4 regions of the Micromonospora sp. NPDC003944 genome follow, and region 2 is predicted to be linked to each of the others. Evidence: riboswitches for the same ligand, from Rfam matches in the RefSeq annotation. Region 2 holds a riboswitch; each other region holds the start of a gene.
The links. A riboswitch is a leader RNA that binds a small molecule or an ion and turns the genes downstream of it on or off. The one in region 2 is predicted to bind cobalamin.
Positions count from the first base shown of each region.

Region 1 (7,254 bases), on a different contig from region 2:
CGCTGGAACGGGCCAGGACGCCGTGCCGGATCTCGTCGGCCCCCGCGTCCCCGGACGACCGCAGCAGCAGCGAGAGCTGGCTCGACAGGCCCGCCGCGCCGAGGTCGGCGATGTGCCGGGCGATGGCCTCGGGCACCCGGTCGGCGGGCGTCTGCCCGGTTGTCCGGCGCAGGTCGTCGCCGGCGGCCCGCAGGCACGCCTCGAACAGGCCTTCCTTCGACGTGAAGTAGCGGCTGATGAGCGCCACGTTGACACCCGCGTCGTCGGCTATCTCCCGGACGGTGGTGGCCGCGTAGCCGTCCCGGGCGAAGCGCTGGCGGGCGGCGTCGAGCAGGAGCTGCCGGGTCTCGGCCGCGTCCCGACGCCGACGCTGGACCGGCTCGTCTGCGGTGCTGCCGGTCGCGGGGGCAGGCGGTTCCGCTGCGGTCACGACGCGTCCTCCCTTCGCGGTGGACCGGCGTCGCTGGTGCGCTGAAGCGGCACACCTGGAGGGTCACGTCCGCCGCCCACTGCCGACTCCGGAAAGTAAACATATGTTGACTTTCCGCCAGGCGCAAGCGGTAGTACGCACGGAGGGTGACGTAAACGACTGTTGACATGGGTGCCCGGCGACGGATACTGGCTAAGTCAGCACACGTTTACATCTAGCCTTCGGGGATTTCATGACCCACACCATCGAGGAGCCGACCCACCTCGACTCCGCACCCGGCGCCGCCCCGCGCGCCAACAGCACCCTGCTGGTGCTGTACCTCTCCCTCGGCGGCCTGGCGTTCGCGGTGCTGCAGTCGCTGGTGGCGCCCGCGCTGTCGACAATCGGAAGGGACCTGGGCGTCTCGACCGGAGACATCAGCTGGGTGCTCACCGCGTACCTGTTGGCCGCCTCGGTGCTGACCCCCATTCTCGGACGCCTCGGTGACATGGTCGGCAAGCGGCGGGTCCTCATCGGCGTCCTCGCCGCCCTCGCCGCCGGCACCCTGCTCGCCGCCCTGGCCCCCAACCTGACCGTGCTGATCGTCGCGCGGGCGCTGCAGGGCGCCGCCGGAGCGATCCTGCCGCTGTCGATCGGCATCGTCCGCGACCAACTGCCCCGCGAGAAGGTCGGCGTCACCGTCGGCCTGCTGTCGGCGATCTTCGGTGTCGGCGCCGGTGTCGGCATCGTGGCGGCGGGCCCGATCGTGGAACACCTGTCGTGGCACTGGCTGTTCTGGCTGCCGCTGGTCCTCGTCGTCGTCGCGCTGCTCGGGGCCATCTTCGGCATGCCCGAGTCGCGGGTCCGTACGCCCGGACGGCTCGACATGCTCGGCGCGGCCATCCTGTCGGTGTCGCTCGTCTCGTTGCTGCTCGCCGTGAGCAAGGGGCAGGGCTGGGGCTGGACCGAGCCGAAGACCATCGGCCTGTTCGTGCTCGGCGCGGTCGCGATGGCCGTCTTCGTCCTGGTCGAGCTGCGGGTACGCGAGCCGCTCATCGACATGCGGCTGATGCGCATTCGCGGGGTCTGGGCCACCGACCTCGTCGCCCTGATCCTCGGCTTCGCGATGTTCGGGACGTTCGTGCTCGTGCCGACCCTGCTCCAACTCCCCGCGGCCACCGGCTACGGGTTCGGCAAGACGGTGTCCCAGGCCGGTCTGTTCCTGCTGCCCACCGTCCTGATGATGGTGGTCTTCGGTCCCCTCGCGGGTCTGCTGGACCGTCGCTTCGGTCCCAAGGTGCCGATGTTCCTCGGCACCGTCGCGGTCGTGGTCGCGTTCGCGCTGCCGGCCCTCGCGCACGGCGCGACCTGGCAGGTGCTGCTCTCCGGCGTGCTCACCGGCGCCGGCATCGGCCTGGCGTTCGCGGCGATGTCCAACGCCATCATCGAGAGCGTCCCGGCCGGACAGACCGGTGAGGCGAGCGGCGTCAACACCATCGCCCGCACCATCGGCAGCAGCATCGGCGCGGCGGTCGTGGCGGCCGTCATCACCTCGAACAGCACTCCGCAGGGGCTGCCCACCGACGCGGCGTTCACCGCCGGCTTCTGGGTGTGCGCGGGCGTCGCAGTCCTGGCCGTCCTCGCGGCACTCGCCCTGCCTTCGGCGCGTCGCCGCCACGAACAGGCCGTCGCCGCCGGTGTCGACGACCTCCCGCCCGAGCCGGTCGAGCTGCACCTGCCCCACCGGCAGCACTGAGCAAGCGGCTGACAAACGCAGGCCGTGCCCCCTTCCGGTGGGCACGGCCTGTGCCGTTCGGTGTGGCCCAGACCTGCCCGCTACCCACCCAGTCGAAGGTGCCAGCGCGCACCCCGGCTGGTGAGCCGGACGACCGCCAACGGCTCGACGTCCACCTGCCGGTACGTCGCCACCGGAAGACCGAGGGCGTGCACCACCGCGACCCGGATCACCAGCGGGTGGGCGACCGCGACGATGCGTCCACCCGCTCGGTGCTGCTCGTCCAGCCAACCGCCGAGCCGATCCCGCACCGCCGTGACGGACTCACCACCGTGTGGCGCGGACTCCGGTGCGGACAGCCATTCGTGCAGCGCCTGCGGCTGCGTGTGGGCGATCTCCTCGAGCGACAGTCCGGCCCAGGTCCCGTAGTCGCAGTCGGCCAACGCGCTCTCGATCGTCGGCAGCAGACCGAGGGCGTCGGCGGTCTGCCGGGCGGCCGGCGCCGGGCTGGACAGACAGGTGTCGTGCACGCCGAGGCGACCCCGCCGCTCCGCACCCGAGGAGGCCCGGGCGAGGGCGGCACGCAGGCCACCCTCGTCCAGGCCGTCGTCGGCACCGCCGAAGCGGGCCCCGCGCAGAGCGGCGGTGTGACCGTGGGCGACCAGCCGGAGGCTGGCGCCGGTCACGTACTCGGCAGTGCGGTGCCGGCCCGGCGACGCCGCTCCTGGTGCATCAGGGCCGCGAACAGCAGGCCGATGCCGGTCCAGAGCACGACCTGGGTGCCCAGCGAGGCCAGCCGGAACTCCCACAACAGGGCTGCGGGGAAGTCCGCCGGGACCTCCTGGAAGGACGGCATCACCACGTACGACACGGCCGTGACCAGGACGAACCCACCTACGGCTGCGGCGGCGCGCAGCCAGGTGGGCGCCTGGGCACCGACCGACCGGTAGCCCAGCGAGCCGGCCCACACGGCCACCAGCCCGAGCACCACCATCAACAGGTAGGTGACGGTCCGCTGGTCGATGGTGGCCGGGTCGCCGACCGCCGGCGGGTTCGCCGGGTACTTGAGGAACGGCACGATCACCGCGCCGAGCAGCGCCGCGCCGGCCAGCAGCAGGCCCGAGCGCCCGTCGTCGTCGCCGCGCCGTCGGCGGGACAGCAGGACGTACGCCGTGGCCAGCAGCCCACCCATGGCGGCCCCGAACAGGCCGGTGGCCAGGAACAGGCCGCCGCGCTGACCCGTCCGGCTGACCAGGGCGTCCTCGTGGTCGTGCGCACCGGCCGCGGGCTCGGCGTGCGTCGCCGCCTCCTCGATGGCGATGGCCGCCTCGACGTGCGGTTCGCCGGCGACGTACGCGAATGCCCCGGCGAGCAGGCCGGCGATCAGACCGGCCAGCAGCCCGCGAACGAGGGCGGCGAGGAAGGGGGGAGTGCCGGTGGTGGTGGTCAGTGGCACGGGACGCCCAGCAGGTGCCTGCCGTCGTGCATCAACTCGTGCAGGTACATCCCGCTGCGCGACACCGCCCCCTGGTCGAAGGCGACGAGGTACGCCAGCAGCGCGAGCGCGGCAACGGTCGCCAGGGCAGTCCACAAGAGACGGGCACTGCCAGCGGGGTGCACCACCGGCTGGCTGGAAGCGGAGCTAGACATGAATACACGAACCTCCCCAGGGATGACGCGTCCCCATCGCAAGGCTGCGGACGACCGAGCGTCCTGGCTCGCGGCCCCCGGTTGTTGCTGGGAACCGCTCACAGTGGCGCGACCGCGCCGGATTCACACCGGCTTCCCTCGCGTCGCCGCAGATAGTGGGTCGACGGTATCGGTGCCGCCTCAGGTGGTCAACCCGGGGCCCCGCGCCCCCGTCGGGTACGTGAAGATCTGGACCAGCCGCAGGTGTCGGTGGATTCGTCAGACCAAAAGGCGACACTGTGGGAAGTTGGTCGTCGTGCGCGTTCCGCCACTCGGCAACAGTCTGTTACCGCTAACATGGTCAATCTGCCAGATCGGCTCTGCGGCTTCGGGTCAACCCGGAGTGGTTCGATCAGCGGCGGGGCGGGGTGTGCGATGGGGGAGAACGCGCCAGGGCGGTTCCGGTGACGACCGGCGAGACCGCGCCACGACCGGGGATCGTCGACGCGCACCATCACCTCTGGGTCCGGGCGCGGCACCCGCAGCCCTGGATCGACCCGCACACCATGGCCGCGATCGACGACGACTTCACGCCTGTCGAACTCGCACCGGCGACCCGGGCCGCCGGGGTCACCCAGACCGTGGTCGTACAGTCCGTCGCCGTCCGGTCGGAGACGCCCGAGCTGCTCGGCATCGCGGCCGACGATCCTCTCGTCGCCGGGGTGGTCGGCTGGGTCGACCTCACCTCCGCCGACGTCGGCCGCCGCGTCGAGCGACTGCGCCGGGCGCGCGGCGGCGAACGGCTGGTCGGGGTGCGTCACCTGGTCCAGTCCGAACCCGACCCGGCCTATCTCGACCGTCCCGACGTGCGACGCGGCATCGCCGAGGTCGGTGCCGCAGGGCTCGCCTTCGACCTCTTGGTGCGCCATCGCCAACTGCCGGCTGCCACCCGGCTCGTCCGCGACCTGCCGCAGGTGCGGTTCGTCCTGGACCACCTGGGCAAACCCCCGCTCGGGCGCGACGACCTCGGTGACTGGCACCGCGACCTGCGGGCGCTGGCGGCCGAGCCCAACACGACGGCGAAGCTCTCCGGCCTGGTGACCGAGGTGGACGGCGGGTCCTGGACGACGGCGGACCTGCGGCCCGCGGTCGAGCACGCCCTCGACGTGTTCGGGCCGGATCGGTTGATGTTCGGCTCGGACTGGCCGGTGTGCCTGCTCGTCAGCTCGTACACGCGTTGGGTCAGCGTCCTCGGTGATCTGCTGGACCCGCTGTCCGACGACGAGCGTGCCGCGATCTGGCGCCGGACCGCCGGTCGGGTCTACCGGCTGGCCCCGTCCTGAGGCGACAGCCACTCCGGAGCTGGGCACATAGCGTGTTATCGATAACATGCTAGCGACGGCAGCCGATCTACCTTTGGTCGGACGTATGCCTTCGGTGGTGCAGGTAACGATGGCAAAACATGCCCGCAAGGCCTTGGCAACACACGTGAACGCGTGGCATGGTAACGCCTGATCGTGGGAAACATCCGACCTATCTCCGAGGGTGTGCGGGCAATCAGTCGTACTGCCGTCCGAGCCGGGTCAGTCGCTCACAGGCGTTCGGCTCGTCGGCGGGTCCCCGTCGGGTGCCGACGCCACGCTTGGGGAGGTCAGGTCCGACGATGAGTAGCGCCGAGGCAACCGCCGGCACGCAGCGCGGCGAACTCAGCGACTGGTTCCGGGAACGGATCTCGCACGCCGTCTCCGAGTTCACCGCCGCAACCGCGTTGGTCGTCCTGTTCATTGCCCTGACCTTCGCGAGCCCGTACTTCCTGACGGCTGACAACCTCTTCAACATCGGGGCGCAGACGGCGGTGATCGCCATCATCGCCACGGCCCAGACGATGGTCATCATCACGAAGGGCATCGACCTGTCCGTCGGTTCGGTCGCCGCGCTCGCCGGCGTGCTGGGCGCGATGGTCGTGCGCGACCTCGGCTTCTCGCTCTGGGCGGCGACGGCGGTCGCGATCGGCGTCGGCGCGCTGGCCGGACTGCTGAACGGGCTGCTGGTGACGGTGGCCCGGATCCCACCGTTCATCGCGACACTGGGGACGATGTCCGTGGGCCGTGGCCTCGTCTTCATCATCACCGGCGCGGTCGGCGTCTACGGCCTGCCCCGATCCTTCCAACTGCTCGGCAACGGGCAGATCCTCGGCATCCCGTTCGCCGTGGTGATCACCGTCCTGGTCGCCGTCGGGGTCGCCTTTCTGCTCTCCCAGACCCGCTTCGGTCAGTACACCTACGCGATGGGCTCCAACCTGGAGGCGGCCCGGCGCTCCGGCATCCGGGTGGGGCGGCACCTGACCGGGGTGTACGTGCTGGCCGGCGTGCTGGTCGGGCTGGGCGGCATGATCGCCGCCTCCCGGGTCAACTCCGGTCAGCCCAACTACGGGATCTCGCTGGAGCTCGACGTCATCGCCGCCGCGGTCATCGGCGGTGCCAGCCTGTTCGGCGGTCAGGGCCGAATCGTCGGGACCATCATCGGCGCGTTCCTCATCGCCCTGGTCCGCAACGGCGCCGTCCTGCTCGACATCAGCATCCACTACCAGCAGGTGATCGTCGGCGTGATCATCTGGGCCGCCGTCTACTTCGACCAGTACCGCCGCCGGCGGTTGGAATCACGGGGTTGACATGCCATTCCGAGAGTCCGAACGAGGAAGGACACACACCATGGCACACACCACCACCAGCCGGCGGACGCGAGGACGACTCCTGCGCGCGCAGGCGATCCTGGCCGCCGCCGCGGCGACCGCTCTGCTCAGCGCGTGCGGCGGGGTCGAGGTCCGCGACGGCGGCGACGGCGCGACAAAGGACGCGAGCGGCCCGTTGAAGCTCGCCGTCGTCCCGAAGGCGGTCGGGGCCGACTACTGGAACACGGTCAAGGCGGGCGCCGAGTGCGCCGCGCAGCGCGCGGGAGACGTCACCGTCCAGTGGGACGGCGTGACCACCGAGACCGACGTCGAGGGCCAGGTCAACCTGATCCAGAACTTCGTCACCAAGAAGGTCGACGGCATCGTCTACGCGGCGACCGACTCCAGCGCACTGGCACCGGTCACCGACAAGGCGCTCGGCGCCAACATCCCGGTCGCCATGATCGACTCGGGCACCAGCCCGCAGCCGGCGGAGGTGCCTCTCTTCGCCACCGACAACCGCGCGTCGGCGACCGAGGCGGCGAAGCTGCTCGCCACCGAACTCGGCCCCGGCAACCACGAGGTGGCGCTCGTCGAGTTCCAGCCCGGATCGCAGACCAACACCGAGCGGGTCGACGGCTTCAAGGCCGGCCTCGCCCAGTACCCCAACCTCAAGCTGGTCGGCCAACAGCCGAGCAAGAGCGACGTCAACGAGGCCCGACGGGTCACCGAGAACATCCTCACCGCCAACCCCAACCTGAAGGGCGTCTTCGCGGCCAACGAGCCGAGCGTCCTCGGTGCCGCGCAGGC
Region 1 is NZ_JBSGIV010000043.1:308-7,561, forward strand. It holds gene ACWER9_RS20965 (TetR/AcrR family transcriptional regulator) at 1-430, opposite strand, end outside; gene ACWER9_RS20970 (MFS transporter) at 663-2,165, shown strand; gene ACWER9_RS20975 (histidine phosphatase family protein) at 2,246-2,830, opposite strand; gene ACWER9_RS20980 (CbtA family protein) at 2,827-3,600, opposite strand; gene ACWER9_RS20985 (CbtB domain-containing protein) at 3,591-3,794, opposite strand; cobalamin riboswitch at 3,829-3,983, opposite strand; gene ACWER9_RS20990 (amidohydrolase family protein) at 4,238-5,116, shown strand; gene ACWER9_RS20995 (ABC transporter permease) at 5,437-6,444, shown strand; gene ACWER9_RS21000 (substrate-binding domain-containing protein) at 6,485-7,254, shown strand, end outside.
Region 1: it holds a riboswitch for cobalamin, as region 2 does, so the genes downstream of both, ACWER9_RS20985 (CbtB domain-containing protein) here and ACWER9_RS16710 (ABC transporter substrate-binding protein) in region 2, are expected to answer to the same signal.

Region 2 (7,654 bases):
GCCGAGCAGCACGTAGTCCAGCACCGACATGCCGGGTGGCACCACCGGGGACTGTGCCACCGTGGCCACCACCCGGGCGCGGTCCCGACGGCGGAGCGCCGCGCTCGGCGTACCGAAGAGGGTGATCGCCCCCGGCGCGGGCAGCAGGCCGCCGACGGCGCGCAACAGGGTCGACTTGCCGGCGCCGTTCGGGCCGATCACGGTGACCCACTCGCCGACGGCGACGCTGAGGTCGACGCCGGTCAGGATCGGCGTGCCGCCCAGGTCGACCTGCAGTCCGCGTACCTCAACGGCCGGCGCACCAGCGGCCGAGACGCCAACCGCCGGCGCACCGGCGGCGGGTTCGCGGCTCACGTCAGCGCTCGCCGGGCGGTGCGCAGCACGAGGACGAAGAACGGGCCACCCAGTAGGGCGGTCACCACGCCGATCGGCAGCTCGGACGGAGCGGCCACGGTGCGGGCCACCACATCGGTCAGCGCCAGGAACGCACCGCCGAACAGCAGTGACATCGGCAGGATCACCCGGTAGCTGGATCCGGCGATCAGCCGGACGGTGTGCGGCACGATGATGCCGACGAAGCCGATCAGCCCTGTCGCGGAGACCGCCGCCGCGGTACCGAGGGAGGCGGCGGCGATCAACAGGTAGCGGGTGCGTTGCGGGTGCAGGCCCAGACTCCTCGCCTCGTCGTCACCGACCGCGAGGACGTCCAGTTCGCGGCGGTGCAGGAGCACCACCACGGTGGTGAGCGCGGCGTACGGCAGCACCAGCAGCACGTCGTGCCAGCCGGCGGTGGCCAGCCGGCCGAGCAGCCAGGAGTAGACCGGCTGGATGCTGTCGGCGTCGCGTTGCAGGAGGTACGTCTGCCCGGCGGAGAGGAACGCGGAGACCGCCACCCCGGCCAGGATCAGCATGGCCGGTGACCCGCGTCGCCCGCCGGCCGCGCCGAGCACGTAGGTCATCGTCACGGCGAGCAGCGAACCAGCGAACGCGGCGAGCGGAATGGTCATCGGCAGCCCGGAGAGGGTGCCCTGCCGGCCGGCGCCGCCGAGGGCGATCGCCGCCGTGACCGCGAGGCCAGCGCCGGCAGCCACCCCGAGCAGGTACGGGTCGGCCAGCGGGTTACGGAACACGCCCTGGTAGCAACCGCCGGCGAGGGCGAGCAGACCCCCGACGAGCAGGCCCAGCACGACGCGGGGCAGGCGCAGCTCGGTGACGATCGCGATCTCGCGCTCGGTCAGTCCGCTGTCGAGGTGCACCCCGGGGAGCAGGTTGAGCAGCTCGGCGGCGACGCTGCCCGGGGGCAGGCTCACCGGGCCGAGCGACACCCCGGCAACGAGCGCGACGAGTACCGCGAACAGCCCTGCGACCAGCCACCGCATGCGCAGCCCGGCGGGCCGGGCCACGGACAGCAGCCCGGCAGGCCGAGCTGCGGTGTGCGGCTCGGCCCGCTCGGACGACGGCGGGGTTTCGGTCGGCCGATCGGTCGGCGTCGGATCGGACACCTGTCGCGGCCCGGTCACCGACGGACGACGCTCACGCGGGCACCTTGGCGACCGCGTCGATGATGACCCGGAGCAGGTCCACGACCCGCGGGCCCCAGCGGGAGGCGATGTCGTCGTCCAGGGCGATGACCTGGTTGTTCTTCACCGCGGTGAGCCCGGCCCAGCCGCTGCGGGCCTTGACCGTGTCGGCGCTCTGCTGGCAGCACTTGGCGTCGGCCAGGAAGACGAAGTCCGGGTCGGCCTTGACGATGACCTCCTGGGACAGCTGCGGGTAGCCGGCGTTCTTGCCGTCCGCGTCGGCCGGGTCGGCGATGTTGGTCAGGCCGACCTGGCTGTACAGCGAGCCGATGAAGGTCTTGCTGGTGGCGCTGTACAGCTCCGGGCCCAGCTCGTGGAAGTAGGTGAGCTTCTCGGCACGCTGCGGCAGGTCCTTGACCAGCTTGGCGATGTCGTCCTTCATCCGGGTCACGACGTCGGTGGCCTGGTCGGCGTGCCCGGTCAGCGTGCCCAGCTCGGTGATCTGCCGGTACGAGTCGTCGAGGGTGGTCGCCGCCGGGGTCTGGTACACGGGGATCTTCAGCTTGCCGAGCTGCTCGACGACCTTGTTGCGGTCGTCGGAGAGCACCACGAGGTCGGGGTTCTTACCGGCGATCGCCTCGGCGTTCGGCTGGAAGGCGGAGAGGTCGGTCTTGGGCGCGTCGGTCGGGTAGTTCGACTGGTCGTCGACGGCGGTCACCTGCGGGCCAGCACCGATCGCGAAGAGCATCTCGGTGGCGGTGGGCGACAGCACGACGATCTTCTCGGGACGCTTGTCGAGGGTGAGCGCGCCGACCGTGACCGGGTAGGCGGCGGCGGCCGTGCCGGTGCTCGGCTTGTCGTCGGCCTTCTCGGCGCAGGCGCCGAGGGCGAGCGCGGCGACCGCGAGGGACGCCGCGAAGAGCCGAGGGGTACGTCTGAACATGGGGGCCTCCTGTCGGTCGAGGAGTGTGGTGCTTCGCCGACAGGGACTTTCGTACGCCCGCCCACGAGGCGCCCTTCCTCGAGAGCGCGTTTCGCGACCGATCCGTAGGCGACCTGGCTCGTCCCCACCGTCGGGTGGGGCATCACAGTTGCGGGACAGCGCCGGGATGAGCACCGGCTTCGCTGCGGACTGGTCGCTAAGACGGTAGCGCACCCCCGGGACGTGCCGGATCGATCAAGGGTCGATCAGCGGCTGTCGATCACCGGAGGCGTGGCGCACGAGGGATATGTCCCGGATCTGGAGGCTCGGAGCGGGTGGTGGGGCCCCGTCGGGGCGGGACGGGGCCCCACCCGATCAGGAGGACGTGATGGTGACGTTGTCCACAGCCGCCTCTACCAGGCTGGCCCCGGACGCGTCCGCCGCCTCGACGAGTACGCGGACCGACTGGCCGGCGTACGGGGTGAGGTTGAGGTTGGCGACGGCCCAGCTCCCGTTGCGGTTGCTTGCCGCACCGGCCTGGGTGAGCAGCGCCGTGGTGCCACCGTTGTGCACCACGCTCACCCGCAGGTAGTCAGCCGACGAGGCGTTCGAGCCGTGCGCCAGGTACCAGGCGAGCGAGAGGGTGAGCGTGCCGGACGACGGCAGGGTCACCGCCGGGGACCTGGCGCTCGTCACGCCGCCGTCGACGTCGTAGTCACCGGCTGCCGAGCCGGCCAGCCGGCCGGTGACCAGGTCGTTGGACCCGGCGTACGGGGTGAGCTGCTTGGCTCCGGAGGAGTTGGTCGCCTGGGCAGCGCCCCGCTCGAACGCGCCGACGGTCGCGGTGTCGGTGCCGGACGGGTTGATGGTCCAGCCGGTGGCGGTCTCGAAGGTGTCCGACCAGACCGTGGTGCCGCCACCACCGCCGCAGTACTGGGCCTGCTTGCCGATGGCCCGGTACGGGCAGTCGGCGTACTCGCTGAGGATCAGCACCGCCTCCCGGTTGCGCGAGGTCTGCGCTCCGATCACCTCGTCGGGCGGGTAGAAACCGCCGCCTCCGGACGAGCCGGGGTACATCTCGAAGGTGTACGCCCAGATGTTGTGGGTGGCCCACATCCAGTCGAGGCTGTCTCCGTCGGTGATGTAGAGGTCGCTGGACTGTTCCGGGGTGTAGTTGTTGGTGGCCGCCATCTGCTGTCCGATGGTGGCGAAGGTGTTGTACTGGTCCGCGTTCATCCCGGTCGCGGTGTTCGCCGTGGTGTAGCCGTACGGCCAGAGCACCAGCTCCGAGTACGTGTGGAAGTCGATGTTGGCTTTGATCTGCTGCACACCACCGACCACCCGGCCGTTGACGAAGTTGCGCAGCGCCTGCGTCTCGGGTGCGGAGAACGCCGACGGCCCCCGGTAGGTCTCCGACGAGGTGCTTCCGGACGACCCACCGCAGCAACCCCAGTTGTAGGACCAGTTGCGGTTCAGGTCCGTGCCGACGTTCGACGAGCCGCTGTTGGGCTGCCGGTTCTTGCGCCAGGAGCGGTACGAGCCGGTGGCGATGTCGTACTCGCTGCCGTCCGGGTTGACAGTCGGCACGATCCAGAGCTCCCGGCCGTTGACGATGTTGGTGATCCGGGAGTCACTGCCGTAGTTGTCGGTGAAGAGGTTGAGCAGGTAGATCGCCATCTCGACGGTCAGGTGCTCGCGGGCGTGCTGCTGGGAGTTGAACAGGATCTCCGGCTCGTTCTCGTCGGTGCCGACGTTGTCGGAGATCTTCACCGCCATCAGGTCGCGGCCCTCGTACGACGAACCGATGCTGATCTTGCGGGCGATCGCCGGATGGTCGGCGACGACCTGGTTCACGACGGCGGTCAACTCCGCGTAGTCGTGGTAGTTGGAGTCGGCCGGCGGGAAGGCCTGCGTACCGAAGTCGTCGGCGCCGCGCTCGGCGTTCGGCGGCGGGGCGAGCGGTTCCAGCCGGAAGCCGAGCTTGCCGATCGCGGCGGCCTCGGCCGCGGTGGCCGAGATGTGCAGCACGCCGTGTTCGGAGTAGTCGATGGCGGCTCCGGTGCGGGCCACCGCGTTGCGGTCGGCGAGGGTCCGGGGCCCGAGCACCCGGTAGCCGGCGGCGGCGGCCGGCTCGGTGGTGCGGTCCGGTGCCGGTCGGGCGGCGACCGGACCGGCGGCGACGGTGACGATGCCCAGCCCGGTGACGACAGCGAGCACCAGGACGCGGCGGAGGGGGTTGGGTGGGCGGAGGGCCATGGACTACCTCCTCGATGGGCGGGAGATCCCGCTCGGTGAAGGACACTTCACCACCTGTCACATGGTCATATCAACATTGATCGCTTCCTTTGCCATCCCAGGCGGATCATCACGGCGGCAATGATTTTCCACCTATCAACATCTGGCGAAACTTCCCTCCAAGCGGAAAACTGACAAGCGACGATGCCCCCTCGACACCGCGGAGCACCCATGGCCAGATCCCGCCTGCGCGCGGCCGCCCTCGCCGGCGTCACCACGCTCACCCTGCTCGCCAGCGCCGCGCCCGCGCTGGCGGCGCACCCGCCGGCCCCCGCTCACGACGAGCAGATCACCTACCAGGACTGGTCCGGGCCCGCCGACTGGCACCGGGGCAGCCGGGCTGGCACCCGCGTCGTGCCTGGCGCCCGAGCGGGCGTCACCCTGGCCCGCCCGGCCGGCACCATGGAGTACGCGGACCCGCACACCGGCGCCACCCGCACCTGGGAGTACGGCACCTGGACCTCGCCGGTGACCCGGATCGGGTTCGACGCCACCGAGCTGATCGCCTCCTGGAACGCGGAGACCCCGGCCGGCACCTGGATCCAGGTGGAGATGCAGGGCAACTACACGAGCGGCGACCAGACCCCGTGGTACGTGCTGGGTCGCTGGGCGTCCGGCGACGCCGACATCAAGCGGACAAGCGTCGACCGGCAGGGCGACCCCTGGTCGTCGATCTGGACCGACACGTTCAGCATCGACGACGCCGCGGCCGGGGTGCTGCTGCGGTCGTACCAGCTCAAGCTCACCCTCTACCGGGCGCCCGGCCAGACCGCCGCGCCGGTGGTCCGGATGCTCGGGGCGATGAGCTCCACCGTGCCGGACCGGTTCACCGTGCCGCCGAGCGCCGGGCACATCGCCTGGGGCGTCGAGCTGCCGGTGCCGCGTTACTCGCAGAACGTGCACGCCGGGCACTACCCCGAGTACGACGGCGGCGGCGAGGCGTGGTGCTCACCCACCTCGACGGAGATGGTGGTGGAGTACTGGGGTCGAAAGCCCTCGACGGCCGACACCTCCTGGGTGGACCCGACCTACCCCGACCCGACGGTCAACCACGCCGCCCGGATGACCTACGACTACGCGTACGACGGCGCGGGCAACTGGCCGTTCAACACCGCGTACGCGGCGAGCTTCCCCGGGCTGGAGGGTCGGGTGACCCGGCTGCACTCGCTTGACGAGCTGGAGCGCTTCATCGCCGCCGGCATCCCCGTCGTGACCAGCCAGTCCTTCCTCGCCAGCGAGCTGGACGGGGCTAACTACGGCACGTCCGGGCACCTCTTCGTGGTGGTCGGCTTCACCGTCGACGGCGACGTGATCGTCAACGACCCCGCCTCGTCGAGCAACGACGTGGTGCGCAACGTCTACAAGCGTGCGCAGTTCGAGCAGATCTGGCTGCGGACCAAGCGCACGAACGCCAGCGGCGGCGTCTCCGGTGGCTCCGGCGGCATCGCGTACCTGATCAAGCCCACCTCAAAGCCCTGGCCCAAACTCCCCAGCTCCACCAACTGGTAACCCCACCCAACCCCAACCCCAACCCACCCCCACCCCCAACCCAACCTCAGACGGGTGATCAAGAGGTTTGCGTCACCGGAAGCCCGTTTCGTGACGCAAACCTCTTGATCAACGCGAGGGCTGGTCGGGGGTTTGGGTGGGGGGTTGGTCTTCGCCGGCCAGGGCGGAGCGGAGGCGTTCCTTCTCCGCGCGGCGGCGCTCGGTCGCCTCGGCGATCTCCCCGGCCATCTCGTCCCGCCAGCCACGCAGCAGGAAGAAGGAGAGCGCGGCGGAGAACACCAACGCCAACATCAGCTTCAGGAACACGTTCATGTCGACAAGCCAGAGGCCCGCCAACACGGCGACGAACAGCCCGATCCGGCCCAGCGTGTACTTGAGCGCGGCGCTCACCTGCACCACTCCGTTCTCTCCGTCGCCCGCCACTGCCGGCGGAAGGATCGAGCCGCCCGGCGGGCGGTCGCGGTCAGCCGGTCCGGCGGGCCAGCCAGCGGACGCCCGGGAACCAGAGGGCCGCGTACGCCACGGTGAACGCGCCCGCCGCCAACGCGCCGGAGAGCAGCGGCGGCAACCCCGCACCCAGACCGGCGATCAGTAGCCCGGCGAACACCCCGACGGCAGCGGCGACCACCGCCGCCACCACCCGGGCCGCGCCGAACTCCCAGGCCCGGAAGTCGTCCCAGAACAGCCAGGCCGGCAGGATCACCGCCAGCCAACCGTTGGTGTGCCCGAAGTCACCGGCGCCCATCGAGGCGAACGCCCAGTCGAACAGCACCAACGCGAGCACGCCGATGACCAGGCCGGCCAGGCACACCCCGAGAAGGTCGCCCAGGGTACGGATGTGCCCCTCGGCGTCCCGGCGGGGAAACCCGCCCTGCTGCTCAGGTCCTCGTTGCTCGGTCATCGACTGCGAGGGTACGTGGTGACTCAGGCCCAGACCTGCTGTGGCTCGGCGCGCCGCTGCGCCAGCGACGGCGCCTTGTCGTACTCCCGGACCACGTTGTAGCGGGTGTCCCGCTCGACGGGCTGGAAGCCGGCGTCCCAGATCAGGTGCAACAGGTCGTCGCGGTGCATGGTGTTCGGGGTGCCGTACGAGTCGGCGTCGTGCGTGATCTTGTATTCGACGACGGAGCCGTCCAGGTCGTCCACGCCGAAGTTCAGCGAGAGCTGCGCCACCGACAGCCCGTGCATCACCCAGAAGTTCTTCAGGTGCGGCACGTTGTCGAAGAGCAGCCTGGACACGGCGAACGTCTTCAGCGACTCGGCCGGCGAGGCCATCGTGGTGCGCGCCTGGATCCGGTTGCGGATCTTGCCGTCCGCCGAGTCGACGAAGTCGTGCTGGTAGCGCAGCGGGATGAAGACCGCGAAGCCGCCGGTCTCGTCCTGCAACTCGCGCAGCCGCAGCACGTGG
Region 2 is NZ_JBSGIV010000030.1:14,677-22,330, forward strand. It holds gene ACWER9_RS16700 (ABC transporter ATP-binding protein) at 1-354, opposite strand, end outside; gene ACWER9_RS16705 (FecCD family ABC transporter permease) at 351-1,379, opposite strand; gene ACWER9_RS16710 (ABC transporter substrate-binding protein) at 1,534-2,463, opposite strand; cobalamin riboswitch at 2,554-2,695, opposite strand; gene ACWER9_RS16715 (M14 family metallopeptidase) at 2,818-4,698, opposite strand; gene ACWER9_RS16720 (C39 family peptidase) at 4,909-6,246, shown strand; gene ACWER9_RS16725 (DUF4229 domain-containing protein) at 6,355-6,636, opposite strand; gene ACWER9_RS16730 (hypothetical protein) at 6,710-7,147, opposite strand; gene mqnE (aminofutalosine synthase MqnE) at 7,171-7,654, opposite strand, start outside.

Region 3 (7,654 bases), on a different contig from region 2:
CTGGCGAGTTCGACAAGTTGGGCCGCCGCGTCGGCGTTGCCGTCCTCGGCCAACTGACGCAGCTCGGTGAGGTCACCCCGCTCCCCCGCAAGCTCGACGAGCTGGTCGACCGCGTCCCGGTCACCGTCCTCGGCCCGTCGGCGCAGATCGGCAAGATCAGGGTCGGACATCGCGCACCTCTTCGCAGTCGGCGCGGGCCGGCCTGGTCCCGCTCACCACGAGAACCTAGACCAGCGGGTGTCGTGGTGACGGAGGAACGACGGACACCGCCTGTTGGCCGATCCGCTCAGCCCGCCTCGGACGACTCCGCGGAGTTGCTGCCGACGACGGTGGACGAGGCCGCGCTGATCCTGGCGCACGATCGCCCACCGTCATTGATCTTGGCTAGGCTGGTGGGCATGCCCGCACACCGTCCACACCGTCACATGATCGAGTCGGCCGACTGGTGAGCGACGCATCCGTGCCCGTCCCGCGTGGTGGGCCGTCCACGCCACCACGGCGCCGCTCGGGTTGGACCGACCGCTGCGACCGGCTCGCGACGTCACGTCCCTTCGAGATCGCGATCGTGGTGGTGATCCTCGCCAACGGCATCGTTCTCGGCCTGGAGACGTACGACGACCTGAGCCCGGCGGGCACCGCGCTGCACGGGCTGGAGCTGTTCTTCCGGGCCGTCTTCGTCGTCGAGATCGCCATCCGGCTGGCGGCGTACGGCAGACGCCCGCAGGACTTCTTCCGGCACGGCTGGAACGTCTTCGACTTCGTGGTGATCGCGGCGATCTTCATCCCGGGCCTGCACGGCGACCCGGCGCTGCTGCGGGTCGTGCGGGTTGCCCGCATGGTCCGCCTGGTGCGGTTCTCGCCGGGTCTGCGGACCATCGTCTCCGCGCTGTGGCGCAGCCTGCCGGGCGTCACCGGGTTCCTCGCCCTGGCCGTGGTGACACTCTACGTGTACGGCATGGCCGGTTGGCTGATCTTCGGCAACCGGTACCCGGAGGAGTACGGCGACATCGGGCGTTCGCTGTTGACGTTGTTCGTGCTGTTGTCGCTGGAGACGCTGCCGGACCTCATCGAGCAGGGCATGGCGATCTCGCCGTGGACGCTGCTCTACTACGTCAGCTACGTGGTCATCACCGTCAACCTGCTGCTCAACATCCTCATCGCGGTCATCGTGAACTCCATGGAGGAGGCTCGCCGGTTGGAGATGACCGAGCGGCTGGCTCCCGGGTACGACGAGGACGGCGACGGCATCCCGGACGAGGTGGACCGCATCGCGCTCACCCAACGGCTGGACGACCTGCGGGCGGTCATCACCGAGTTGGAACGGGAGTTGCGCATCGACCGGGAGGACGGGCACGGCCGACCCCACCGGGACAACGCCCGTACCAGACGGTGATCCGACGCTCGCGCTGCGTTCTCACGTTCAGCTAGGGCGGCGCGGCGGCGCTCTCCGCCCTGCACACCCGCAACTTCATGTAGCGCTACGGTGGATCGACGATGAACAGCGACCCCCGCGAGGAACTGCGACGGCTGCGCGCGCAGACCGTAGCGCAGACTGCCGCTCTGGAGAGCGACCTGCGGAGCCTCTTCGAGGCGTCCCGGTCGTCGAACGCCGACGACGAACACGACCCCGAGGGCAGCACCATCGCCTTCGAGCGCGCGCAGCTCACCGCCGTCCTGGACGCCACCCGCCGACGCCTGGCCGAGTTGGACGTCGCGCTGCAACGGGTGGACGACGGCAGCTACGGCGTGTGCGAGGGCTGTGGGCGCCCGATCCCCGCCGAGCGCCTCGCGGCCCGCCCGGCTGCGCGCACGTGCGTGGCCTGCGCCAGCCGCCGGTGACGGCACCAGCTGACCGCCCCGCCCGACCGCCGCGAGGAACGTCCGACTGAGCGCCCGGCAGCACTGTCGCGCCCGCGTCGGACACGACCTCACCAGCGCTCAGACAGCGCTGCGCCGTTCCAGCAGGATTACGTCACGCCAGCGTCCGTGGTGGCAACCAACCCGTTCGCGTACGCCGATGACCCGGAACCCGGCCCGCTGGTGCAGCGCCAGGCTGGCGGTGTTCTCCGGGAAGACCCCGGACTGGATCGTCCAGATGCCGGCGGCCTCGGTGGAGGTGATCAGCGCGTCCAGCAGCAGTCGGGCGACGCCACGGCCCTGGGCGGCCGAGTCGACGTACACGGAGTGCTCCACCACTCCGGCGTACACCGCGCGGGTCGAGGTCGGCGAGACGGCGACCCAGCCGAGGACCGTTCCGCGCGGGTCGACAGCCACGAACCGGTGCTCGCTCAGCCGAGCGGCGCTGAACGCCGCCCAGCTCGGCGCGGTGACCTCGAAACTGGCGTCACCGGTGTCCAGTCCGGCCTGGTAGATCGCCAGGACCCGGTCGGCGTCGGCGGCGGCCATGGGTCGCACGGTGATGTCGACCATCAGCACGTTCCTTTCCGAGCAGGCGATCACCCAAGCGTGTGGCTCGACCATGTCACTACTGCAACATGATCGATGCGGCCTCCGCCACGACACCCAACGACCAATCGAGCTGACGGCATGTGCCATTACTCGCGCACTCCAGGCAGCCGCCTGAGCGCCACGGCCGGTCCAGCGCGCGAGTCCAGTGCGCATCAAGGATCCTCGTCGCGGCGAACAGCTCGCCTGCCTGACACACAGGTTCGTCGATCGGCACGGCGGCACCTCCCGCGATCACGACAGTCGAAGACCAACACCGCACCGCCTCGTCGATCATGGAGTTGTGGTGGGTGACAAAGTGCCTGCACAGCACCAAATCAGGCACCCCAACTCCATGATCGACGAAGCCAGGCCCGCCCCTCCCCGCGATCTTGCACTTCCTGTCGCGGCACACAGCGGCAACGCGCACATATCGGCGACCGAAACTGCAAGATCGACGCAGACGGGGCGTTCCTCAGGGGTAGCGCGCGGGGCTCGGCCGCCGCCTAGAAGTCGTCGTCGAAGGCGACGGTGCCGCTCACCCCGACCTGGTACGCCGACACCCGCCGCTCGAAGAAGTTCGACAGCTCCTGCACGTCCTGCAACTCCATGAAGCCGAACGGGTTGTTCGACCCGTAGTGCGGGGCGATGCCGAGTTGGGCGAGACGGCGGTCGGCGACGTGCTGGAGGTACTCCCGCATGTCGGCCAACGTGAGACCGGGCACGCCGTGGCCCAACAGGTCCTCGGCGAACTGCACCTCACACTCGACGGCCTCGGTGAGCATCCGGCGTACCTGGTCGGCGAGGTCGTCGTCGAACAGGTCCGGTTCCTCGGCGCGGACGGTGTCGACGACGTCGAACGCGAACGCCATGTGCATGGACTCGTCGCGGAACACCCAGTTGGTGCCGGAGGCGAGGCCGTGCAGGAGGCCGCGGGAGCGCAGGAAGTAGACGTACGCGAACGCGCCGTAGAAGAACAGACCCTCGATGCAGGCGGCGAAGCAGATCAGGTTGAGCAGGAACGTCCGTCGGTCCTCGCGCGAGCGCAGCTCCCGCAGGTCGCCCAGAGAGTCGATCCAGCGGAAGCAGAACTCGGCCTTGCGACGGATCGAGGGGATGTTCTCGATTGCCGCGAAGGCCTCGAAGCGCTCGGTCTCGTCGGGCACGTACGTGTCGAGCAGGTTGAGGTAGAACTGGACGTGCACGGCCTCCTCGAACAGCTGCCGGGACAGGTAGAGGCGACCCTCGGGGCTGTTGACGTGCTGGTACAGGTTGAGCACCAGGTTGTTGGCGACGATGGTGTCGCCGGTGGCGAAGAACGCCACCAGGCGGCTGACCAGGTGCCGTTCGGCCGGCGACAGCTTGGCCAGGTCGGTGAGGTCGGCGTGCAGGTCGACCTCCTCGACGGTCCAGGTGTTGCGGATCGCGTCGCGGAACCTGTCGAAGAAGTGCGGGTAGCGCATCGGGCGGAGGGTGAGGTCCATCCCGGGGTCGAGCAGCATGTGCGTGGTCCTCGTGTCGGTGGTGCGGGCGTCGGTAGCGTCGGTGGTGGTGGCGGGGGTCACTGGCAGGCCTCGCACGACTCGGGGTTCTCCAGCGAGCAGGCCAGCGCCTCCGCGTCGAGGGCCACGGACCCGAGGGCGACTGGCGCGGCGGGTGCGACGGCGCTGACGGTGGCCTGCTGGATCCGCGTGGCCGGGCGCGAGCGCAGGTAGTAGGTGGTCTTCAGCCCGGCCTTCCAGGCGTACAGGTACATCGAGGAGAGCTTGCCGATCGTCGGCGCGGCCAGGAACAGGTTCAGCGACTGGGACTGGTCGATGAACGGGGCACGGGCGGCGGCGAGGTCGATGAGCGCCCGCTGCGGCAGCTCCCACGCGGTGCGGAACAGCTCCCGTACGCCGGCCGGCAGCTCGGCGATGTCCTGCACCGATCCCTCGGCCCGCTTGATCGCCGAGCGGATCCGGTCGGTCCACAGCCCGCGGGCCTTCAGCTCGCGTACCAGAGCGGTGTTGACCTGGAGGAACTCCCCGGACAGCGTCTCGCGCTTGAACAGGTTCGACACCTGCGGCTCGATGCACTCGTAGCACCCGGCGATCGAGGCGATGGTCGCGGTCGGCGCGACCGCCACCAGCAGCGAGTTGCGCAACCCGTGCGCCGCGACCTTCTCCCGCAGGGCCGTCCAGCGTGCCGTCTGCGTACCCTCGACACCCCACAGGTCGGGCTGGAGTTGGCCCCGCGCGGCCCGGGTCTGCGGGTACGTCGGGTGCGCGCCGACGTCGCGCGCCAGGTCGGCGGAGGTCTCCAGCGCGGTCAGGTACAGCTCCTCGCTGATCCGGGTGGACAGCTCCCGCGCTGCCGGCGAGTCGAACGGCAGCCGCAGGGCGAAGAAGACGTCCTGCAACCCCATCAGCCCGAGCCCGACCGGCCGCCAGCGGGGGTTGCTCGCGGCCGCCTGCGCGGTCGGGTAGTAGTTGATGTCGATGACCCGGTCCAGGAAGGTCACCGCGGTCCGGACCGTGGCGCGGAGCCGGTTCCAGTCGATGCCGCCGTCGACGAGGTGGGCGGCGAGGTTCACCGAGCCGAGGTTGCACACGGCGGTCTCGGCGTCGCTCGACACTTCGACGATCTCGGTGCAGAGGTTGGACAGGTGCACCACGTTGCCCGGTTCGGCGGTCTGGTTGCACAGCCGGTTCGACGCGTCCTTGAAGGTCATCCACCCGTTGCCGGTCTGGGCGAGGGTCCGCATCATCTTCCCGTACAGCTCCCGCGCCGGGACCTGTCGCACGTAGCGGCCCTGCGCCTCGGCCTGCCGGTACGCGGCGTCGAACCGCTCCCCCCACAGGTCGGGCAGCTCGGGCACCTCGTTCGGGTCGAACAGCGACCACAGCTCGTCGGCCTCGACCCGGCGCATGAACTCGTCCGGGACCCAGTTGGCCAGGTTGAGGTTGTGGGTGCGCCGGGCGTCCTCGCCGGTGTTGTCGCGCAGCTGCAGGAACTCTTCGATGTCCGGGTGCCACGGCTCCAGGTAGACGCAGGCCGCGCCCTTGCGCCGGCCGCCCTGGTTGACGGCGGCGACGCTCGCGTCAAGCGTGCGCAGCCACGGCACGATCCCGTTGGACTGCCCGTTCGTGCCCCGGATCAGCGCTCCCCGGGAGCGGACGCGGGAGTACGCGATGCCGATGCCGCCGGCGAACTTGGACAGGTTGGCGACCTGGGCGTACCGGGCGTAGATCGAGTCCAACTCGTCGAGCGGGGAGTCGACCAGATAGCAGGAGGACATCTGGGTGTGTCGGGTGCCGGAGTTGAACAGGGTCGGTGAGCTGGGCAGGTAGGCCAGGCTGGACATCAGCCGGTAGAAGCTGACCGCCTCGTCCGCCGTCCGGGACAGGCCACAGGCCACCCGCAGCAGCCAGTACTGCGGGGTCTCCAGCACCAGTCGGCTGGTGGGGTGGCGCAGCAGGTAGCGGTCGTACACCGTGCGCAGGCCGAAGTACTCGAACCGGCGGTCACCGTCCGGGTCGACGGCGTGGTCCAGGGTCGTGGCGTGGGCGGCGACGAACGCGGCGGTGTCGTCGCCGATCAGGCCCTCGGCGTGGCCGACCCGGATCGCCGCGCTGAACGAGGTGATGCCCTGTCGACGCACCTCCTTGTCGACGTAGCCGGCGAGCAGTCGCGCGGCGAGGCGCGAGTACTGCGGCTCCTCACCGATCATCTCGGCCGCGGTCTGGATGGACAGCCGGTCCAGTTCCGCAGTGGTCGCGCCGTCGTAGAGGCCGCTGATGGTACGGGTGGCCACCCGCATCGGGTCGACGTCGGTCAGGTCGTCGGCCCACCGCTCGACCGCTCGGACGATCTTGTTCACGTCCACGGGTTCGGTGCCGCCGTCGCGCTTGCGGACCTGCATCGGCGTTCGCCGCAGGGTCGCGTCGCCGCTGGCCGGGACTACCTCGGTGACTGTCACCACTCGCTCCTCGGAGTTCGAGACCTGGTGGCCCGGACGCGAGGGGACAGACACCGACGGACGCCACGCGCTTCGGCGTGGATCAGGTGGCGTCAGCCGTCCCACGCGGCCTCGGACCGCCGCCCACCCGGGTGCGGGTACGCGGCGCGCTGGCAGGTCTTCGGACTCGCGGGCACGACCGGGCTCGCCGGTCTCCTACTGGCCGTCGCTTCCCAGGCCGATCGGTGGCCCAGTGCTGATGACGGCTGTCGTTCCCACTCACCGCTGCGGGACAGTCCCGGATTTCCACCGGGTTCCCTGTTGCCTCGACCGCACTGGATGAGCGGCCGAACCAGCTGCGCTCGACACCATATATAGGGATGCAGACGTTGTCACACCCCACATGTCGGTCCCGGGCGTGTCGGCGGCGGCGCGGTGACCACCGTCACCAACCGCGGGGGCACACGCCATGGCCGACCGACGCCGGGCACCGGGGACGAGGCTCGCGCACGAGTGTCGACAATCGACAAAGATGTGACGTATCGAAGCGACAGTCACGCTGGCCACACTCATGGGTCGCCGTCGATTCCTCAGATCGAGGCGGAACATCCAATCTCCAGGGCCCGGCGTCTGCGGCACCATCTCTCGCCAACCGGCATGATGGGCGTCAAGACGGAACGACGAGGCAGCAAAACATCATATGTCTAGGCCTCTCGGGTGATCGACAACGTTGACGTGCTGGAGCAGCCCTCCGTATACTCCCAGTGATCATCTGATCTTTAGCCTAGCCGGGCGAGGAGCGCATGCCGCAGATCACTGCCGTCACCGTCGAAGACGTCCGCTTCCCCACCTCCCTGACCGCTGACGGGTCAGACGCCATGAACAAGGACGGCGACTACTCTGCGGCCTACGTCATCCTGCACACCGACGGCGTCGACGGCGTGGGCGCGCCACTCGCGGGGCACGGCCTGACCTTCACCATCGGTCGGGGCAACGACATCGTCGCGGCGGCAGCCGTCCACCAGGCCCAACTCCTCGTGGGCCTGGACGTGGCCACGATGGCGGCGGACATGGGCGCGGTCTACCGCCTGCTCACCTCCGACTCGCAACTGCGCTGGCTCGGCCCGGAGAAGGGCGTCGTCCACCTGTCCCTCGCCGCCGTGTTGAACGCGTCGTGGGACCTGGTCGCCCGGGTCGCCGACAAACCGCTGTGGCGACTGCTCGTCGACATGTCCCCCGAGCAACTCGTCGACATCGCGGACCTGCGCT
Region 3 is NZ_JBSGIV010000043.1:11,348-19,001, reverse strand. It holds gene ACWER9_RS21055 (hypothetical protein) at 1-170, opposite strand, end outside; gene ACWER9_RS21050 (ion transporter) at 446-1,393, shown strand; gene ACWER9_RS21045 (TraR/DksA family transcriptional regulator) at 1,495-1,839, shown strand; gene ACWER9_RS21040 (N-acetyltransferase family protein) at 1,939-2,430, opposite strand; gene ACWER9_RS21035 (hypothetical protein) at 2,486-2,791, opposite strand; gene ACWER9_RS21030 (ribonucleotide-diphosphate reductase subunit beta) at 2,952-3,947, opposite strand; gene ACWER9_RS21025 (ribonucleoside-diphosphate reductase subunit alpha) at 4,007-6,349, opposite strand; cobalamin riboswitch at 6,541-6,757, opposite strand; gene ACWER9_RS21020 (enolase C-terminal domain-like protein) at 7,189-7,654, shown strand, end outside.
Region 3: it holds a riboswitch for cobalamin, as region 2 does, so the genes downstream of both, ACWER9_RS21025 (ribonucleoside-diphosphate reductase subunit alpha) here and ACWER9_RS16710 (ABC transporter substrate-binding protein) in region 2, are expected to answer to the same signal.

Region 4 (7,654 bases), on a different contig from region 2:
GTGGAGCGGCGACTGGGCCGTACGATCATGCCCCGTTTCCACGCCGGGTGGAGCCTCGGTTCGGTGGCCGGAGCGGCGCTCGGCGCCGGGGCGGCCCGCTTCGACGTGTCCGTCGGCGCGCACCTCGTCGCGGTGGCGGCGGTCGTGTTGACCGGTACGGTGCTCGCCGCCCGGACGTTCCTGCCCGTGGGCAGCGATCACAGCGGTGACCCGGCGGACGCCACCCCGGCCGCCCGTCGCCGGGCGCAACTCGCCGCCTGGCGGGAGCCGCGCACCCTGCTGATCGGGCTGTTCGTGCTGGTGGCGGCGTTCACCGAGGGCGCCGCCAACGACTGGCTGGCGGTCGCGTTCATCGACGGACGGGACCTGAGCGAGGCCGCCGGCGCTGCGGTCTTCGCCGTCTTCGTGGTGGGCATGACCGTCGGGCGCACCGTGGGCACCATCGCGCTGGACCGGTGGGGTCGGGTGCCGGTGCTCAGCGGCACCATCGGGCTGGCCGTGCTCGGCGCCGGCCTGGCCGTGCTCGCGGGCTCCGGGCCGGTGGCCGTCGTCGGTGTCGCGCTGTGGGGCCTCGGCGCGTCGCTGGGCTTCCCTGTCGGCATGAGCGCGGCGGCCGACGACGAGGCGCACGCGGCGGTGCGGGTGAGCGTGGTCGCGGTGATCGGCTACACCGCTTTCCTCGGTGGCCCGCCGTTGCTGGGGCTGATCGGCGACGAGGTCGGCACCCTGCGCGCCCTGCTGGTGGTGCCGGTGCTGCTGCTGCCGACCCTGCTGCTGGTGCCGGTGCTGCGCCCGCCTGTTCCGTCCGCAGGTAAAAACTAACCCACGGCACCGCCGAGCGGTATCGGGTGCGTGGCCGACTGCGCCACGCATCCGTGCTGGCTACGGTCGTCCGATGCCGACCGACGAGATCACCGCCGCCGCGGCGGGCATCTGGACCCTTGGCGACCGCACCGTGCGCCGGATGGGCTTCGGCTCCATGCGGATCACCGCGCACCCCGACCCGGACCGGGCCGTCGCCCTGCTGCGCCGCGCCGTGGAGCTGGGCGTCGACCACATCGACACGGCCGCGTTCTACGTCTCGCCCGGTGGCACCCTGCGTGTCGGCACCGGCCCGGCCCGCTACGCCACCGAGCTGATCCGCGCGGCGCTCGCCCCGTACCCGGACGACCTGGTGATCGCCACCAAGGTCGGCTTCGGGTACGACCCGGAAGAGGGCTTCACCGAGGCGCTCACCCCGGCGGGGTTGCGCGCGCAGGTGGAGGAGAACCTTCGCCGGCTCGGCCGCGACCAGCTCGACGTGGTCAACCTGCGCCTCGGCCGGGGGCCGGGCGCGGTGCCGCTGACCGATCGGTTCGGCGCGCTCGCCGACCTGCGGGCCGCCGGGCTGATCCGGCACCTCGGGCTCTCCAACGTCCGGCCCGAGCAGTTGGACGAGGTCGCGGGCATCGCCCCGGTGGTCTGTGTGCAGAACAACTACGGGGTGGACGCCTACCGGGAGCAGGACGCGTTCGTCCGGCTCTGCGGGGAGCGGGGCATCGCCTACGTGCCGTTCTTCGCTCTCGCCGGCACCGGGCGGGAGGCGGGCGCGAGCGCCGCGCACGGCGAGGCCGTCGAGGCGGTCGCCCGCGCGCACGGCGTCACCCCGCAGCAGGTACGCCTCGCCTGGACCCTGCACCAGGGCCCCCACGTGCTCGCCATTCCCGGCACCGCGGACCCCGACCACCTGGCGCAGAACGTGGCCGCCGGAGCCCTGCGCCTGACCCCGGAAGACCTGACCCGCCTCACCTGACCTCCCACCCCCCGGGGGTGCTGTCACGGGGCGTAGACCAGGTCCATCGTGTCGGTATGCCCGGACCATTGCAGGTCGAGCCGCCAGCAACCGGCCTGCGGCAGGTCGATGATCGACGGACCGGGGCCGCCGCGAACCTCCCGGATGACCCGGGTGTCGGTGCCGTCAAGCCTCGCGGTGATCTGCAGCGTCGCCGGTGCGGTCGGGTCGGGCGAGGTCGTAAAGGCGCGGGCCACCCACAGAATCTTGTTGTTCGACCCGTCCGTCCGGACCTGCCGGAGCGGGTGGGCGAACAGCACCGCCACGATGTCACCCTTCGCGCCGAAGACGTGCGGAACGCGGGCGTCCCCGCTGAAGCCAGCGTCCGCCCAGTCGGGCAGCGACCCCGTTTCGACCCGCGCCGCGCAGGCGGCCGGAACGCTCGCCGTTGCCGCATTCGACGTCGGCGTCGCGCCGCTGGTCGTGGTCGTGCACCCCGCCAGCAGGACCACCGAGGATGCCAGCATCAACCTGCCCCAGGAAACCATCTCGCCCCTTCCGGTACGCGTCAACGACTCACCCGCATCTCAACGACACCGCTCGACCCGATGAGGTTCCCTAGCGCAGTGAGCGGGCGATCTCGAGCGCGTCGGCCTTGCCGACGTGGCCTTCGAGCCGGTAGCTCACGTCGGCGTTCTGCCAGATCAACGTCGAGGCGGCCAGTCGGGCGGTCTCCTCGCGAACCTCGCCCGCGCGGTCCACGTACGACAGCACGTGTGGCCCGTCGACCCAGACACCGAAGTCGCCGTCGACCTGGACCCACTCCGCTCCCGGCGGGGTGACCTCCTTGTGGAAGGACAGGTTGAGGCGACCGTCGAACGCGTCGACGCGCAGCGCGCCCCCGTCGTAGAGCAGCGTCGCCACCCGGCAGACACCCGCAGGGTCGGGGTCGGCGACCAGCACCTGCTCGGGCGGGCCCACCATCGCGGGCACGCGGATCGGGAACCGCACCGCCCGCTGTGCCTCGTCCAGGGCGACGGTCCGCTGCCCGGGCAGCGGCGACGCGCTGCCACCGGGCTGCGTCGGGGCGGACGACGTGGCGATGCTCACCCCGGCGAAGCGCAGCAGCCCGGCGACGACGTCGGCGACAGCGGCCCGGGCCGGCGGCACCACCGCGACCAGGAGGGCGACGAGCGCCGCCGCGGCGAGCGAACGCCACCGGCGCCGCCGGGGCGCGGGCGTGCCCAGGCGTACGCGGACAGCAGCGCTCACGTCGGGCGGCTCGGGTGTCTCCAGCCAGGCGGACAGCTCACGCAGTTCCCGGTCGAGGTCACCCATGCCGCGCCTCCTCCCGGTCGAGCAGGCCACGAAGTTTCGTAAGCGCCCGGGAGGTCCGCGACTTCACCGTGCCCCGGGGCCACCCCAGTGCCGCCACCGTCTCCTCCTCGCTGAGATCGAGGAAGAACCGGCAGACGATCACCTCGCGGTCCCGTACCGGTAGTTGCCGCAGGGCGTTGACAAGCGTCTCCCGGCGCTCCCCGGCGAGGACCGCGTCCACCGCCCCGTCCTCGGCGATCTCGGGCGTCGGGTCGGCCGACGCCGCCCGCAGGACGAGCCCGTCGCGCCGGCCCCGGGACCGGTGCAGGTTGCGGGTCTCGTTGGCGACGATCGCGAGCAGCCACGAGCGGAAGGACGACTCGCCCCGGTAACGGGACAGCTTGCGGTACGCCTTCACGAACGCCTCCTGCGTGACGTCCTCGGAGTCCGAACCCGCACCGAGCAGCACCGCCGTCCGGTACGCGGACGCGGTGTGCCGGGCGACCAGGAGGTCGTACGCCTCCAGGTCACCGGCCCGAGCGCGGGTGACGAGAGTGTCGTCGTCCAGGGGAGGCCTCCGTTCGGATCACACTCATGACACCGCCCACGCGTCGCGGGTTCCACCCGGCGCGGATCAGGTTGCTCCCACCCGCCGTGCAGCGTATTGCCAGGATGTGGTGGTGCACTGGGAGGTGTCGAGGAGAGGGGCTGGTCATGAGCTGGTTCAGTCGCCGGTCACGGGGTGCCGAGGCGACCCCGACGAAGCTGGACCGGGAGGCGACCCGCGAGGACCTCGCGGCGCTGGAGGCGTTCGTCGCCAGTCGGCGGGGCGTGGAGTTCTACCTGGAACCGGAGACCACCGCGACGGACACCACGGTGGTGGCGATCGCCCACGACGGTGAGTGGATCCGCCGGCGCACCGGAACGCCCCGCGCCGCCGGGGCCATCGCCCGCAAGCACGCGGTGCCGTTGTACGAGGCGGGCCGCACCGGCTACCCGGAGCGGATGCGGGCGTGGAACCGCGCCCACCCGGAACGCCACGCCCGCTGAGCCCGCTCCGAGGGGTGTGCGCGGGGCTCCGCCCAGCGTCGATCATCACACTGCCGCGCTCGTCGACCACGACGGCGAGCGCGGCCTGAGTCGACCTCGGCGTCGGGACCACCGGGACCGCGCCAGCCACTGGCCCGGCAGGTCGAACCGGGGGACGGGCACGGTGATCGACCACCGAGATCGACAGCGGGCGCTGGTGTGGCGTTCGCCGGCCTGCGTCCGGAGGGTCGACCGGCACCGCCCGGCCGGGGCGGTCGGCGCAGGTCAGAGCTCGTTCGGACGTCCTTTGCTCTGCTGCCCGGTGAGCGCCGGTGACCCTCCGTGCCTGGTGCGCACAGGGCAGCAGAGCAAAGGACGGCGGGCATCGGTCGGGGGGCATGCCGCCGCGCGGAGCAATCCCCGCACCAATCGCCGAACCTCGATGGGTGGGGTCCGCCCGGCGGGGCCGGACCGGCGTTGACCGGCAGCGTAGGGGTGTGGCAGCATTCGCGGCCTGACGGCAGTGAAGGAAGTCGGTGCGATTCCGACGCGGTCCCGCCACTGTCACCGGGGAGCGATCCCCCCTCGTGAGTCACGGCCGTGTGTCTGCGGCTGGAAGGCCGGGGGAGAGCGTCGATCCGGAAGCCAGGATACTTCGGCCGTCGGGACGTACCCCAGGGCGTGGACACCCGAGGAGGACCCGATGACGCATGGCGTCTCTATCACCGACGATCACCGTCGTGAGCCGCGCGGCGGACACCCCGCCGCGCCGGCATCCGCACGCTCCCGCGCCGTTCACCGCTGAGTTCCACACCGCGCCACCCGTCGCCGCCGGCCCCCCGTCGGTGAGCCACCCGGGTCGCGGTGCCTGCTGAACCCCGCGCCCATCCCACGTCGCCGGCTCGCTCCCGCGAACGCGTCGACGTCACCCCCCGGAGCCTGCCGTGCGCATCCTGTTGCTCTCCACCGCCGACACCGACCTGCTGGCCGCCCGCGCCAGCGGCGCCGACTACCGGTTGGCCAACCCCGCGCGGGTCACCACCGACGAGGTTCCCGCCCTGCTCGGCGGGGTGAGCCTCGTCGTCGTACGCCTGCTCGGCGGTCGACAGGCGTGGCCGGACGGCCTCGCCGCGGTGCTCGCCACCGGTGTACCGACGGTCGTGCTCGGCGGCGAGGCGCTACCCGACGCGGAGCTGATGGCCATCTCCACGGTGCCGTCCGGGGTCGTCACCCAGGCGCTGGCGTACCTGGTCGAGGGCGGTCCGGACAACCTCGGGCAGATGGCCCGGTTCCTCTCCGACACGGTGCTGCTCACCGGCGAGGGGTTCGCCCCGCCCACGCCCACCCCGGCGTACGGCGTGCACGGCGACCACCCCGCCGCCCCGGACCGGCCCACCGTGGGAATCGTCTTCTACCGGGCGCACGCCCTCGCCGGTAACACCGGCTTCGTCGACGTGCTCGCGGACGCGGTCCGCGAGGCCGGCGGCAACCCGCTGCCGATCTTCTGCGGTTCGCTGCGCGGGCTGACAGCGGGCGCCGGCCCGCTCGGGCTCTTCGCCCGCTGTGACGCGTTGCTGGTCACCGTGCTCGCGGCGGGCGGCGCGGTCGCCGCGGACGCCTCCGGGGGCGGCGACGAGGACGCCTGGGACGTCGGCGCCCTGGCAGCCCTGGACGTGCCGATCATCCAGGCGCTCTGCCTGACCAGCACCCGGAAGCAGTGGGCCGACAGCGACGCCGGACTCTCCCCGTTGGACGCCGCGATGCAGGTGGCCATCCCCGAGTTCGACGGCCGGATCATCACCGTGCCGTTCTCGTTCAAACAGATCGACGCCGACGGGCTCTCGGTCTACGCCGCCGACCCCGAGCGGGCCGCCCGGGTCGCCGGGATCGCGGTGCGCCACGCCCGGCTGCGGTACCTTCCCAACCCCGACAAGCGGGTCGCCGTGGTGCTCAGCTCGTACCCCACCAAGCACTCCCGGGTCGGCAACGCCGTCGGGCTGGACACCCCGGCCTCGGCGGTCCGGTTGCTCGCCGCGCTGGCCGAGGACGGCTACGACCTGGGTGACGCCCCACCGCCCGCCGACGGCGACGCGCTGATCCACGCGCTGATCGCCGCCGGTGGGCACGACGTGGAGTGGCTCACCCCGGAGCAGTTGGCCGCCGCCGAGGCCCGGATACCGGGGGACACGTACCGGCGGTGGTTCGACCAGGTCCCGGTCGAGCTGCGTGAGCGGATGCGGGAGCACTGGGGTGAGCCGCCCGGCGAGCTGTACACCGAGGGCGGCGACATCGTGCTCGCCGGGCTGCGCTTCGGCAACGTGGTGCTGCTGATCCAGCCGCCACGCGGCTTCGGGGAGAACCCGATCGCCATCTACCACGACCCGGACCTGCCGCCGAGTCACCACTACCTGGCCGCGTACCACTGGCTGTCCACGCCGGCCGCGGACGGCGGCTTCGGTGCGGACGCCGTGGTGCACCTGGGCAAGCACGGCACCCTGGAGTGGTTGCCCGGCAAGGGTCTCGGTCTGGCCGCCGACTGCGCGCCCGACACGGTCCTCGGCGACCTGCCGCTGGTCTACCCGTTCATCGTCAACGACCCGGGCGAGGGCACCCAGGCCAAGCGGCGGGCGCACGCCGTGGTCGTCGACCACCTGGTGCCGCCGATGGCCCGCGCCGAGACCTACGGCGACCTGGCCAAACTGGAGCAACTGCTCGACGAGTACGCGACCGTGCAGGCCCTCGACCCGGCCAAGGTGCCCACCGTACGGGCCCAGATCTGGGACCTGGTGCGTGCCGCCGAGCTGCACCACGACCTGCACGCCGAGGCGATGCCCGACGCGGACGACTTCGACGACTTCGTGCTGCACCTCGACGGGTACCTGTGCGAGGTCAAGGACGTGCAGATCCGCGACGGGCTGCACATCCTCGCCGACGCGCCCACCGGCGAGCCGCGGGTCAACCTCGTCCTCGCGGTGCTGCGCGCCCCGCAGATCTGGGGCGGCGCCCAGGCCCTGCCCGGCCTGCGGCAGGCCCTCGCCGCCGCGTACTCCCTCGACGAGCGGGAGCTGCTCGCGGCGCCCGGACAGCGACTGGCGCTGCCCCCGGCGCTTACCGACGTGGCGGACGGCCCGGCCGGCACCGCCGCCGACGCGATCGACCTCATCGAGGCCCTCGCGCGGCGGCTGGTCCTGGGCATGGAGACCCTCGACTGGGCGGTGGACGCGGTCGACGCCGTGGTGACCGAGGTGACCGGCAGGCAGATCCCGGACGTCGCCGCGGTGCTGCACTTCGCCGCCACCGAGTTGGTGCCCCGCCTGGACCGGACCACCGACGAGCTGACCAACACCCTCGGGGCGCTGGACGGGAGGTTCGTGCCGCCCGGCCCGTCCGGCTCACCCACCCGGGGCCTTGTCAACGTGCTGCCCACCGGCCGCAACTTCTACTCCGTCGACCCGAAGGCCATCCCCAGCCGCAACGCCTGGGACGTCGGGGTGGCCCTCGCCGACTCGCTGCTGGCCCGGCACCTCGCCGACACCG
Region 4 is NZ_JBSGIV010000001.1:90,605-98,258, forward strand. It holds gene ACWER9_RS00385 (MFS transporter) at 1-822, shown strand, start outside; gene ACWER9_RS00390 (aldo/keto reductase) at 896-1,792, shown strand; gene ACWER9_RS00395 (hypothetical protein) at 1,816-2,298, opposite strand; gene ACWER9_RS00400 (hypothetical protein) at 2,390-3,109, opposite strand; gene ACWER9_RS00405 (RNA polymerase sigma factor) at 3,102-3,557, opposite strand; gene ACWER9_RS00410 (hypothetical protein) at 3,803-4,138, shown strand; cobalamin riboswitch at 4,619-4,795, shown strand; gene cobN (cobaltochelatase subunit CobN) at 5,062-7,654, shown strand, end outside.
Region 4: it holds a riboswitch for cobalamin, as region 2 does, so the genes downstream of both, cobN (cobaltochelatase subunit CobN) here and ACWER9_RS16710 (ABC transporter substrate-binding protein) in region 2, are expected to answer to the same signal.